Regions from separate parts of the Pantoea sp. At-9b genome, predicted to be linked through region 3. Evidence: predicted binding sites of a transcription regulator. Region 3 holds the regulator's gene; each other region holds the start of a gene.

Region 1 (3,156 bases), 1.4 Mb from region 3:
TTGCAGGTTTAACAGGGTATAACCCGCACGAATCACACGGTTCAGACCCGGTTCTTCCAGACCCATTTCCGCCATAAACTCAGCGCGCTCATCATCTTCCAGCTCCGCGATATCTGACTCAACTGCGGCGCAAACCGGCACAACGACCGAACCTTCCGCGTCTGCAATCGCACGGACCTGGTCGAGGTAAGGGTTGTTCTCGAAGCCATCTTCGTTGACGTTAGCGATATACATGGTCGGCTTCAGCGTCAGGAAGCTGAGGTAACGGATGGCGGCCTTCTCGTCGGCATCCAGATCCAGTGAACGCAGCATGCCAGCATTTTCCAGATGCGGCAGGCACTTTTCCAGCGCCGCCAGCTCAGCTTTGGCGTCTTTGTCGCCACCTTTGGCTTTTTTCTGCACGCGCTGGATAGCACGTTCACAGGTGTCGAGGTCCGACAGTGCCAGTTCGGTGTTAATGATATCGATATCTTCTGCCGGGTTTACTTTGCCCGCGACGTGGATAATGTTTTCATTCTCGAAGCAGCGCACCACGTGGCCGATAGCATCCGTTTCACGAATGTTGGTCAGGAATTTGTTGCCCAGACCTTCACCTTTGGACGCGCCTTCAACCAGGCCAGCGATATCCACGAATTCCATCGTCGTTGGCACGACGCGTTGCGGTTTAACGATCTCGCTCAGTTGGTCAAGGCGCAGATCGGGCATAGGCACGACACCCGTGTTCGGCTCGATGGTGCAGAACGGAAAGTTGGCTGCTTCAATACCCGCTTTGGTCAGCGCGTTGAACAGGGTAGATTTACCGACGTTCGGCAGGCCCACAATACCGCATTTAAATCCCATGATCTGATTACCTTTCTCGCTGAGTGTGCAGCGTTGACCGGCAACGCTGACAGATTCAAAAATTTTCGCGCATTATACACAGATTTAGCCCTCTGCGGCGCGGGATTTGACCTTAACCGGCTTTGAAAGCGTGCAGGCGGTTCATCGCCTTGATTTTATCTTCTTTCAACCACAGTTCGGTGCAGCGCACCGCTTCATCCACGGCATCATCAATCAGTTTCTGCTCACTGGCAGGGGGTTTACCCAGCACGAATCCGGTGACTTTATTGCGGTCGCCGGGGTGACCAATGCCAACACGCAAACGGTGAAAATTATTGTTGTTGCCCAATTTGCTGATGATGTCTTTCAGGCCATTGTGCCCGCCGTGGCCGCCGCCTTGTTTGAATTTCGCCACACCCGGCGGCAGATCCAGTTCATCGTGCGCCACTAAAATTTCCTCTGGCGCAATCCGATAGAAAGTCGCCATCGCTGCCACCGCCTTACCACTCAGGTTCATAAAGGTGGTGGGAACCAACAGACGTACATCTTCACCTGCCAGTGATAATCGGGCGGTATAGCCAAAGAATTTGGGTTCGTCTTTCAGAGACTGATTGTTGCGCTCCGCCAGCAGATCCACATACCAGGCGCCTGCGTTATGGCGCGTAGCGGCATACTCCGCACCGGGATTTGCCAGTCCCACAATCAGTTTAATGCTGCTCACGATGATTATCCTGTCTCGACCACGAAAGGGCGTAGTTTACTGCGTGGCAGGGGAGATGACAAAGGGCGCAGGTGAGGAATAGTGCCGTTACGTTACTTATCATTTTCTATCGAAATCAACCCGATAAGCGGTAAAGTTTCGTCAGGATTGTGAAAGATGTGTGATCCTGTACGCATCTTATCCACAGGTCATTGCCTACACTTATGGCTAGTTAACCTTATGTGCTGTTTTTGGCATTGCTGAAAAGGATGGAGGTGAATTATGAAACGTCATCACTCTCGCTATATCGGTAACGGCCTGATGTGTCTCGGTTTACTCACCATGGTACTCGGTGTCGGTTACTCGATCATTAATCAAATACCGTCTTTAAATCTGCCACAATTCCTCGCGCATGGTGCGATGTTCAGCATCTTTATCGGCGCATTATTGTGGTTGGTGGGCGCACGCGTGAGCGGGCGTGAAAAAGTGGAAGATCGCTATTTTTGGCTGCGCCACTACGGCGATAAACGTTGCCGCCGCAACACCCACCACTCGTAAGCTACACCAGCGTAGCCTGATTAAATGGCTGTAACTGCGTCAGATATTGTTCGGTGCGGTTACGGCCACTGGCTTTTGCGCGATACAGTGCTTCATCCGCCAGCGCCAGCAATGTCGGGAAGTGAAGATCTTCCTGGCTGGAGGTCGCGTAACCGATACTGACGGTATAGCTGATATTATCCGGCAGCGATAACTGTGTTGCGACACGAATGCGTTCACACACCATCTGAGCCTGCTCACTGTCGCCGGGTAGAATCGCGGCAAATTCCTCCCCGCCCAGACGGGCAAACTGACCTTCCTCAGGCAATAAGCTCTGAGCGATCTGGCAAAAATCAATTAAGACCCGATCACCCTGCTGGTGACCGTAACGGTCATTAATGCTTTTGAAGTGATCAAGGTCGAATAATACTGCCGTGAAGGGCAGTTGCTGACGCAAACGGCGCGCAATGATTTTTTCCGCTTGGGCAAATAATGCGCGGCGGTTCCACACGCTGGTCAGGGGATCATGCAGTGATGCCAGTTTATGCGCGATTTGCGTCCGCTCATTGACCATTGCCAGAATGGTAAACGTCAGACCAATCACAAATAAAATCGACTCCAGAATGACGTAAACGGAAAAACTGGAACCACCAATGGCCCCGTGTACTGGGGTAGCGACCGCATCATCGAGGAAAATCCGCGCGACATGGAACAGCAGATGTATCCACAACAACATCTGCGCAGGCCAAAACGTGACGGTGAGGGAGGCGCGTGCGCGCCATAGCAGTTGAATTAATGCTCCGGTGTAAATGATACACAGCAGGCAAACCACCAACACGCGTTTCGGCATGCTGAAATAAAAGGCCGGGAAAATACACAGAATGGCCCAGAGGAGCGCGCCTGCCAGCCAACTCAGGCCAAGCGGCTTGTTACAAAATACCTTAAAGGCATTTAACAGGTTGCCATAGGCCAGCATCATCACCACGTTGCCCAGTGCGATCGGCAGGAACTGGAATCCAGCGGCGCGCAGGCTGCTGAGAAACACCGCTGTCAGGGTTAAAATCAGCGTCAGCGTGGTGAAGCCCAGCACGCGATCGTAC
Region 2 (3,156 bases), 970 kb from region 3:
GAATCAGCGGACGTTCGCCCTGTGCCATTTTCAGCAGTGCGGCAGCCAGGGTTTCCATATCCAGATCTTCTTCCGGCTGCATTTTGCTCAGCAGTGCACGGTACATATCCAGATCGCTGCTTTCCAGCTGCTGCTGCACTTTGGCCGCGAATTTAGCCAGACGACGCTCACCCAGCAACTCCGCATTCGGCAGTTCAACTTCAGGAATGGTCAGCTTCATGGTGCGTTCGATGTTACGCAGCAGACGACGCTCACGGTTCTCAACGAACAGCAGCGCACGACCAGCACGGCCAGCACGACCGGTACGACCGATACGGTGAACGTAAGATTCTGCGTCCATCGGGATGTCGTAGTTAACAACCAGGCTGATACGCTCAACGTCCAGACCACGGGCCGCAACGTCGGTTGCGATCAGGATGTCCAGACGACCATCTTTCAGACGCTCCAGCGTCTGCTCACGCAGTGCCTGGTTCATGTCACCGTTCAGCGCTGCGCTGTTGTAACCGCTGCGCTCCAGCGCTTCAGCCACTTCCAGCGTTGCGTTTTTGGTACGCACGAAGATGATGGCCGCATCAAAGTCTTCCGCTTCCAGGAAACGAACCAGTGCGTCAGTTTTACGACCATAAGCGGTCCAGTAAGACTGAGAGATGTCCGGGCGAGTGGTTACGCTGGACTGAATGCGCACTTCCTGCGGATCTTTCATGAAACGCTTGGTAATACGACGAATCGCTTCTGGCATGGTGGCAGAGAACAGAGCGGTCTGATGACCTTCCGGGATCTGCGCCATAATGGTTTCGACGTCTTCAATGAAGCCCATGCGCAGCATTTCGTCGGCTTCGTCCAGCACCAGACCACGCAGGTTAGACAGATCAAGCGTACCGCGTTTCAGGTGGTCGAGCAGACGACCCGGGGTGCCCACCACAATCTGTGGACCCTGACGCAGTGCGCGCAGCTGTACGTCGTAACGCTGACCGCCGTACAGGGCCAGGACGTTTACGCCACGCATATGTTTAGAGAATTCGGTCGCTGCTTCAGCAACCTGCACCGCCAGCTCACGGGTCGGTGCCAGCACCAGAATCTGCGGTGCTTTCAAATTTGGATCAATGTTATTCAACAGCGGCAAAGAGAATGCTGCAGTTTTGCCACTACCGGTCTGTGCCATACCCAGCACGTCACGGCCAGCCAGCAGGTGCGGAATGCACTCAGCCTGGATCGGTGACGGCTTGACGTATCCCATGTCGTTAAGAGCAGACAGGATGGATTCGTTCAGGCCCAGATCAGCAAAAGTGGTTTGAATATCAGTCATGTAGTACACGTGCCTCTTAGATTGCGGCGGCCAGTCTACATAACTCGTCATGAAAATTTTCAGTCATTTTCATCGAAAAGTGTGAACCGGCTCAAATTAGAAGTTTCGACGAACAGAAAAGCCCTCATCCCGGAAGATGATGACTTAACGGGTAATTCAGGCAATAAAAGTTCGTCAGCTATTGCTGGTCAGATTCTGATAAATCGTCTTGTGCCTGGCCGAGTTGCGCCAGTTCCAACAATGCGTATCGGTGTTCAACAAAGTTGTTAACGTTGTTGGCGACCGCCAGTTTGAACAACGCTTTCGCGTCGTCCTTCTCCCCCAGACTTAGGTAGTGCTTACCTAAATAGAAGTTGGTTTCACTGAGATGTTCAGCGAGCGAGGTGTTATCCGTTGCGTCCGCCTTGAGACGTTCCATCAATGTTTTTTCACTGATGTCGCCCAGGTAGAACTCGACAATATTCCATCCCCATTGATCCCGAACCGCTTTGTCGTAACGCTGTTTCAGCGAAACTTTTGCTTTGTCGACATCCATCTCGCGTTCAACGAGGTAGAGCCACAAGCTACGGAATGGATCATTAGGATCGTCTTGATAAAACGCCAGCAGATCATCTTGCGCTAACTTGTATCGACCGCCGTAATAGAGGGCGATACCACGGTTTAAATGCGCATAGTTGTAAGTTGGATCAAGCTCAAGTACAGAATCAAACGCTTCATAGGCAGCATCAAAATTGCCTGCCTGCGTTAAATATATGCCGAGATAGTTGAACACCTCAGGCATATCCGGTCTGATAGACAGCGCTTGCGAAAAATCGTTCCGCGCTAATGCTCTCAGACCTAAGCTATCATACAACACTCCACGCTCATATAATAGCTGTGCGCGTTCATCATCGGTCAGGGCACGACTGGCAAGAATTTGTTCCATTCGCGCCAAAATCACTTCCTGCTGCAGTGTGGGCTGCAAAGGTACTGCCAGAACTTCGTTCTTACGCCAATTGGAGTTGCTGCATCCTGCCAGCGTCAAAGCTGTCGCAACAAAACACCAGCGCAAAAAAGGCTTCATTTCCCACTCCCGAATACAAACATTGGGATAACCATCCTGTCATCCGCCTGCTGTGCACAAGGATTCCCGCCCTCGCGATGATACAAACACCTCTCCCCGCCAAATGGCAGGGAGAGGCTAATCAGGCAACGCTTACTCGGCGTCAGGTGCATCGGTCGCAGCGGTGGTATCGATCGCCTGCGGTTTCTGCTCTGTCGCTTCTTTGATGCTCAGACGTACACGGCCCTGACGGTCCACTTCCAGTACTTTAACCGGAACTTCCTGGCCCATCTGCAGATAGTCGGTCACTTTCTCAACGCGCTTGTCAGCGATTTGAGAGATATGCACCAGACCTTCTTTGCCGCCGCCAATCGCAACAAAGGCACCGAAATCAACGATGCGGGTCACTTTACCGGTGTAAACGCGGCCCACTTCGATCTCTGCGGTGATCTCTTCGATACGGCGAATGGCTTCTTTCGCTTTCAGACCATCGGTCGCGGCGATTTTCACGGTGCCATCATCTTCGATTTCAATGGTAGTACCGGTTTCTTCCGTCAGCGCACGGATGACCGAACCGCCTTTACCGATCACATCTTTGATCTTGTCAGAATTGATCTTGATGGTGTAAATGCGCGGTGCGAATTCAGAGATCTCCTGACGCGGCGTGCTGATGGCCTGCTCCATCACGCTCAGAATGTGCAGACGTGCACCCTTAGCCTGATTCAGAGCAACCTGCATGATCTCGCGGGTGATCCCTTCGATTTTAATATCCATCTGCAGCGCGGTCACACCATCACGGCTACCGGCC
Region 3 (3,156 bases):
GAGGCGGCAGCAATCAACAACCCGGCAAAGGTGCCGAGCGCACGGTGTTGAATCCTCACCCGCGTGGCGCTGTAGCCATTCTGGCTGACGAACATGGTGGTCATCAGAATCCAGTAAGGTTTGGGGATGTTAAAGAACAGCGCCAGCGCGCTGCCAAACATCAGCATCACGGCAAAGCGGGCCGCGGTACGCAAGGCGGGCGATTTCAGCGACAGATAGCTGCGCAGCGCCGGAAAAAACGGCAGGCGGCGTTGGCGATCGGCCATCAGGTCACGGGTATACAGCGGTTTCTGGGTACGCAACACGCGCGCAATGCGGCTGAAATGATACAGACAGAAGTTACCCACCGGATTGTCCGGGTGCTGACGGGCAATTTTTTCCAGCGCACCCAGTTGCTTATCCATTTGAAAACGGTCCGGCAACTGGTGATACAGAATGGCATCGGCCAGCAGACGCAGGCGGGCGGAGATGGTTTTGGCATTCCAGCGAATCACCGCCTCGGCATGGCTTTGCTCCACCAGCTTTTGCACTTCTTCCGGCTGATGCAGGCTAACGGAGATGTGTTCCTGCAAATCCAGCGCCACCTGAAAAGCGCGCGTCAGGCGTTTATGGCTGTTATCCCGGCTGGCCGACAGCATGTGCATTTGCTGATAGCAGGTGGTGATCAGATCCACCGCTTTCTGTTGGCGTGCCAGCAACGGAGGCAGCGCTTTCTCCGGGTCGGTCAACTGGGTCAGCAGGGTATATTTGGCATCGCAATAATCCGCCAGCTCACGGTACAACAGGCTCAGCGACTCGCGCATCGGCTGCTCTTTCCACAGCCAGAACCAGAACCAGTTAAACAGCCCGTACCACAAGGTGCCGCCAATGTAGAGCAGCGGTGGTACCCAGATAGGCATGCGGCCTACCAGGCTCAGGGTAAAGATGGAGGCGATCAGCGTGGCGGGCAGCAAGCGGCCATGCAACGGGCTGATCTCGCCGGTCACACCGACTAATAACGGCAGCACCAGCAGAATCAGCGGCAAGGGGACGTGATAATCCGTCAGCCATTGAATCAGGAAGCTGCCGGTCGCAAACAGGGAACCGCCAATAACCAGGCGTTTGAAGAAACGTTTATGCGGCGTATCAAGACCGGCGATGTTGCAGCAGGCCGGCACTAAGGAAAACAGCAAGCCTTTTTGCAGATCGCCAAACAGCCAGCCGAGAGCCACGGGCAGGCACAGCACCAGCGTTTGCCGCAGGGCGTAGTTAACCTCGGGATGATAGATGATTCGACGCCACATCAGCTCATCGCAGACAAAAACGGCGCGATGCTGCCATCACGCCGTGGGTGAGAAGAAATTAGCGGGTGCCGTAAACGACGATGGTTTTACCATGTGCGGAGATCAGGTTTTGATCTTCCAGCATTTTCAGAATACGGCCAACTGTCTCGCGTGAGCAGCCGACGATCTGACCAATTTCCTGACGGGTGATTTTGATCTGCATCCCGTCCGGGTGGGTCATGGCATCAGGCTGCTTGGCCAGATTGAGCAGCGTCTGCGCAATGCGGCCGGTCACATCAAGGAAGGCAAGGTTGCCTACTTTTTCTGATGTCACCTGCAGGCGACGCGCCATCTGCGCCGAAAGACGCATTAAAATATCCGGGTTTACCTGAATCAGCTGACGGAATTTTTTGTAGGAAATTTCAGCCACTTCGCAGGCAGTTTTCGCTCTAACCCAGGCACTGCGTTCCTGACCTTCTTCAAACAGGCCAAGCTCGCCGATGAAATCCCCCTGATTGAGGTAGGAGAGGATCATCTCTTTGCCTTCTTCATCTTTAATCAGCACCGCAACGGCACCTTTCACGATGTAGTAGAGCGTTTCCGCTTTCTCACCCTGATGAATCAGGGTGCTTTTGGATGGATATTTGTGAATATGGCAATGGGACAGGAACCATTCGAGTGTAGGGTCTGTTTGCGGTTTGCCGAGAACCATTCGCTATTATCCTCTGTTGTAATCGTGCCCAAAACACAGGGGGCAGTTTTCCCTGTCAGGCGGTGAAATCGTAGAGCGCTTCCTGTAAAGGAAAATTATTCGGGTGGACTCTTAAGCCAGGCTTCTGATTCTTCCCGCCTTCGTCTATTGCGACGAAAATATTTTCAGCACTGTTTGTAGCACAGCTTTTGCTAGCTGTCTTCTGTTGTCTCGCTTCAGCAAAAGGGCGATTAGTCTGGATTGCTGTTTCTCAGGTGAAAGCGTACTCTGGCGGCAAATCAGCCGATTCAGGAGAAAGAATAATGCAGGCACGGGTCAAATGGGTGGAAGGGCTTACCTTTCTCGGAGAATCCTCATCAGGTCATCAGATATTAATGGATGGCAATTCGGGCGACAAAGCACCGAGTCCGATGGAGATGGTGCTGATGGCTGCGGGCGGTTGCAGCGCGATTGATGTGGTGTCGATCCTGCAAAAAGGGCGCAATGACGTGGCGGATTGTGAGGTAAAACTGACCTCGGAACGTCGTGAAGAAGCACCACGCATTTTCACACATATCAACCTGCATTTTATTGTCAGCGGCAAAGCGCTGGGCGACAAAGCGGTGGCGCGGGCGGTTGATCTGTCGGCGGAGAAGTATTGCTCGGTGGCGATTATGCTGGGCAAAGGGGTAGAAATTACCCACAGCTATGAGGTGGTTGAACTTTAGCACGAACGTAGCGGCGCGATTTATCGCGCGGATTTTTTCGTGCAGCATGCACGGTCAGGCGATTTATCGCGCCGATTTTTCCCGCAGCGATTCCGGGATCGCGTGATAAATCGCGCCGCTACGAAAAATTTGGCTTACTTGATGCGTTTGCCTTCAATCAGGCGTTGCACCAGCGGCGTCATAATCAGCTCCATCGCCAGCCCCATTTTGCCGCCGGGCACCACCAGGGTGTTCATATGCGAGATAAAGGAATCCTGAATCATCGCCAGCAGGTAAGGGAAGGCAATGCCTTCCAGTCCACGGAAATGGATCACCACAAAGCTTTCATCCAGGGACGGAATTTCACGCGCGGCAAACGGGTTCGACGTGTCGACGGTCGGCACGCGCTGGAAGTTGATGTGGGTACGCGAGAACTGTGGGGTGATGAAGTTGATGTAATCCTCCATCGAACGTACCACCGAATCCATCACCGCTT
Region 4 (3,156 bases), 1.2 Mb from region 3:
GGTGGCGGCGGAGATAACAGCGGCGGCGGTGATAATACCCAGCAGGAGAAATTCCGCGCGCTGGGTTCTGGCGTGGTGATTAACGCCGATAAAGGCTACGTGGTGACCAACAACCACGTGGTAGAGAATGCCACTAAAATTCAGGTGCAGCTGAGCGATGGCCGTCGTTATGACGCGAAAGTCATCGGTAAAGATCCGCAGTCGGATATTGCGTTGATCCAGCTGCAAGACGCGAAAAACCTGACGGCGATTAAGATTGCTGATTCAGACAACCTGCGGGTTGGCGACTACACCGTGGCGATTGGTAACCCCTATGGCCTCGGCGAAACCGTCACCTCAGGGATTGTTTCAGCGCTGGGCCGTAGTGGCCTGAACGTTGAAAACTATGAGAACTTTATCCAGACCGATGCCGCGATTAACCGTGGTAACTCGGGCGGTGCGTTGGTGAACCTCAACGGTGAGTTGATTGGTATCAACACCGCGATTCTGGCACCGGACGGTGGCAACATCGGTATTGGTTTCGCCATCCCTAGTAATATGGTGAAAAACCTCAGCGCGCAGATGGTCGAGTACGGCCAGGTGAAACGCGGTGAGCTGGGGATTATGGGGACTGAGCTGAACTCCGAGCTGGCGAAAGCGATGAAAGTCGATGCGCAGCGCGGTGCCTTCGTCAGCCAGGTGCTGCCAAATTCAGCCGCCGCGAAAGCCGGTATCAAAGCCGGTGATGTGGTGGTGTCGATGAATGGTAAACCGCTGACCAGCTTCGCGGCACTGCGTGCTGAAGTCGGTTCGCTGCCGGTGGGCACCAAGTTGCAACTGGGCCTGCTGCGTGACGGCAAACCTGTGAGCGTCACTGTGGAGTTGCAGCAAAGCACCCAGGAAAAAGTGCAGTCCGCCACCATCTACACCGGCATTGAAGGTGCAGACCTGAGCAATGTCGACAGCAATGGCCAGAAAGGCGTGCGTGTCGATAGCGTGAAAGCGGGCAGTGCTGCGGCACGCATCGGCCTGAAAAAAGGCGATGTGATCCTCGGTGTGAACCAGCAGGCGGTGGCGAATCTGGGCGAGTTACGCAAAATTCTCGACACCAAACCTTCGGTACTGGCGTTGAATGTGCAGCGCGGCGACAGCAGCCTGTACCTCCTGATGCAGTAATCTCTTGTAGCTAAGCCAAGGCGGACTTCGGTCCGCCTTTTTTATGCAGAAAACGTAGCGGCGCGATTTATCGCGCGGTTTATGAACCTGGTGCCAAAATTCACACGATAAATCGTGCCGCAACAAGCATCACAGATGTGACCTCCCCCGCAATTCCCGCAATCTCTGTCCGGCTATGTGCAGTTGCACAATGCCAGCTATGGAGTGGGCGCGTATTCTGTCCGCAGTTCCTTTTATCTGGAGTGATTAATGGCCACCTATCATCTTGATGCGCGACTGGCTCAGGACATTGTTGCCCGCACCATGCAAATTATTGACAGCAATGTCAACGTGATGGATGCCCGGGGGCGTATTATTGGCAGTGGCGACCGCGAGCGTATTGGCGAATTGCACGAAGGTGCGCTGCTGGTCCTGTCGCAGGGTAGGGTTGTGGACATCGATGAAGCGGTAGCTAAGCATCTGCATGGCGTAAGGCCCGGCATCAACCTGCCGCTGCGTATTGATGGTGAAATCGTTGGCGTTATTGGTTTGACCGGTCAACCGGTGGCGCTACGCCATTACGGTGAACTGGTGTGCATGACGGCAGAGATGATGCTGGAACAGGCACGCTTGCTGCATATGCTGGCCCAGGACAGCCGTCTGCGTGAGGAGCTGGTGCTGAATCTGGTGCGCAGTGAAACGTTGTCACCGGCGCTGAGCGAATGGTCGCAGCGGTTGGGGATCGATCTCAATCAACCGCGTGTGGTGGCGGTGGTGGAGGTGGACAGCGGGCAGCTGGGTGTCGATAGCGCCATGTCGGAATTGCAGCAGTTGCAAACGCTGCTGACCACGCCCGAGCGCGATAACCTGATTGCTATTGTCTCACTGACCGAAATGGTGGTACTGAAACCGGCCCTGAATGCCCACGGTCGTTATGATCAGGATGATCATCGTCGACGGGTTGAACAGCTACTGCATCGTATGAAGGAGAGCGGCCATTTACGCATGCGTATCGCCTTGGGTAACTATTTTACCGGCCCAGGCAGCATTGCGCGTTCTTACCGTACCGCCCGCACCACGATGATGGTCGGTAAGCAGCGCATGCCGGAACAACGCAGCTATTTTTATCAGGATCTGGTATTGCCGGTACTGCTCGATAGTTTACGCGGTGGCTGGCAGGCCAATGAGCTGGCCCGGCCGCTGGCGAAACTGAAAAATATGGACAGCAACGGCCTGCTGCGACGCACCTTGATCGCCTGGTTTAGTCATAACGTGCAACCGAGTGCGACGGCGCGCGCGTTGTTTATCCATCGCAATACGCTGGAGTATCGTCTGAATCGTATCTCTGAACTCACAGGGCTGAATTTGGGCAATTTCGACGACCGCCTGTTACTGTATGTGGCGTTGCAACTGGATGAGCAGGCTTGATGACACGCATCTGGGTCGTGGTCTTCGCGTTAGGGTTGTGCAGTGGTTGGAGCCAGGCGGCGGAGCTGGCCTTTCTCTCTCTGAGCGATCTACAACAGGTTAAACAACAGCTGGCGCAGCACCAGGCGGCAGCACCAACGCTGGCCGCGTGGCAACAATTGCAGCGTGAAGCGCAGCAGGCGTTGAAACATGCAGATCCCAGCGTCACCGATAAAGGGCTGATGCCGCCAAGCGGCTCGAAGCATGACTATCTCAGCCTGAGCGCCTATTGGTGGCCCGACGCTGCGCGACCCGCTGGTCTGCCGTGGCAACGGCGCGATGGTGTAGTGAATCCCGCCAGCAAAAATGATCAGAGCGATGGTGTGCGGCTGGCGCGTTTTACCGCCGATGTGCAGACATTGACCCTTGCCTGGTTCTTCTCGGGCGATCCGCGTTATGCCGCTAAAGCGCAGACGATGGTACGTCACTGGTTTATCGATCCAGTCAGCCGGATGAATCCCAACCTTAACTTTGCCCAAGGGGTGCCGGGCGTAGCCGAAGGACGACATACCGGGGTGCTCGACGGGCGCTATTTTGCCACCCGCGTGGTGGATG

Evidence for each region. The regulator CRP, encoded in region 3, controls carbon source genes, mostly activating them, when cyclic AMP is high. The targets are predictions, from matches to a motif close to ATGTGANNNNNNTCACAT.
Region 1: pth (aminoacyl-tRNA hydrolase) is a predicted target of CRP. The motif match lies at 1,699-1,716, and genes of this name have one in related genera.
Region 2: yrbN (protein YrbN) is a predicted target of CRP. The motif match lies at 1,386-1,403, and genes of this name have one in related genera.
Region 4: PAT9B_RS03795 (CdaR family transcriptional regulator) is a predicted target of CRP. The motif match lies at 1,291-1,308, and genes of this name have one in related genera.

Annotation. Positions count from the first base shown of each region.
Region 1 covers NC_014837.1:2,555,723-2,558,878, reverse strand. The annotation lists gene ychF (redox-regulated ATPase YchF) at 1-840, opposite strand, end outside; gene pth (aminoacyl-tRNA hydrolase) at 953-1,540, opposite strand; gene ychH (stress-induced protein YchH) at 1,802-2,077, shown strand; gene PAT9B_RS11865 (GGDEF domain-containing protein) at 2,079-3,156, opposite strand, start outside.
Region 2 covers NC_014837.1:597,704-600,859, reverse strand. The annotation lists gene PAT9B_RS02635 (DEAD/DEAH family ATP-dependent RNA helicase) at 1-1,306, opposite strand, end outside; gene yrbN (protein YrbN) at 1,323-1,379, opposite strand; gene nlpI (lipoprotein NlpI) at 1,485-2,369, opposite strand; gene pnp (polyribonucleotide nucleotidyltransferase) at 2,502-3,156, opposite strand, start outside.
Region 3 covers NC_014837.1:3,998,257-4,001,412, reverse strand. The annotation lists gene PAT9B_RS18520 (YccS/YhfK family putative transporter) at 1-1,283, opposite strand, end outside; gene crp (cAMP-activated global transcriptional regulator CRP) at 1,342-1,974, opposite strand; gene PAT9B_RS18510 (OsmC family protein) at 2,277-2,681, shown strand; gene PAT9B_RS18505 (phosphoribulokinase) at 2,816-3,156, opposite strand, start outside.
Region 4 covers NC_014837.1:866,669-869,824, forward strand. The annotation lists gene degP (serine endoprotease DegP) at 1-1,155, shown strand, start outside; gene PAT9B_RS03795 (CdaR family transcriptional regulator) at 1,405-2,562, shown strand; gene PAT9B_RS03800 (alginate lyase family protein) at 2,562-3,156, shown strand, end outside.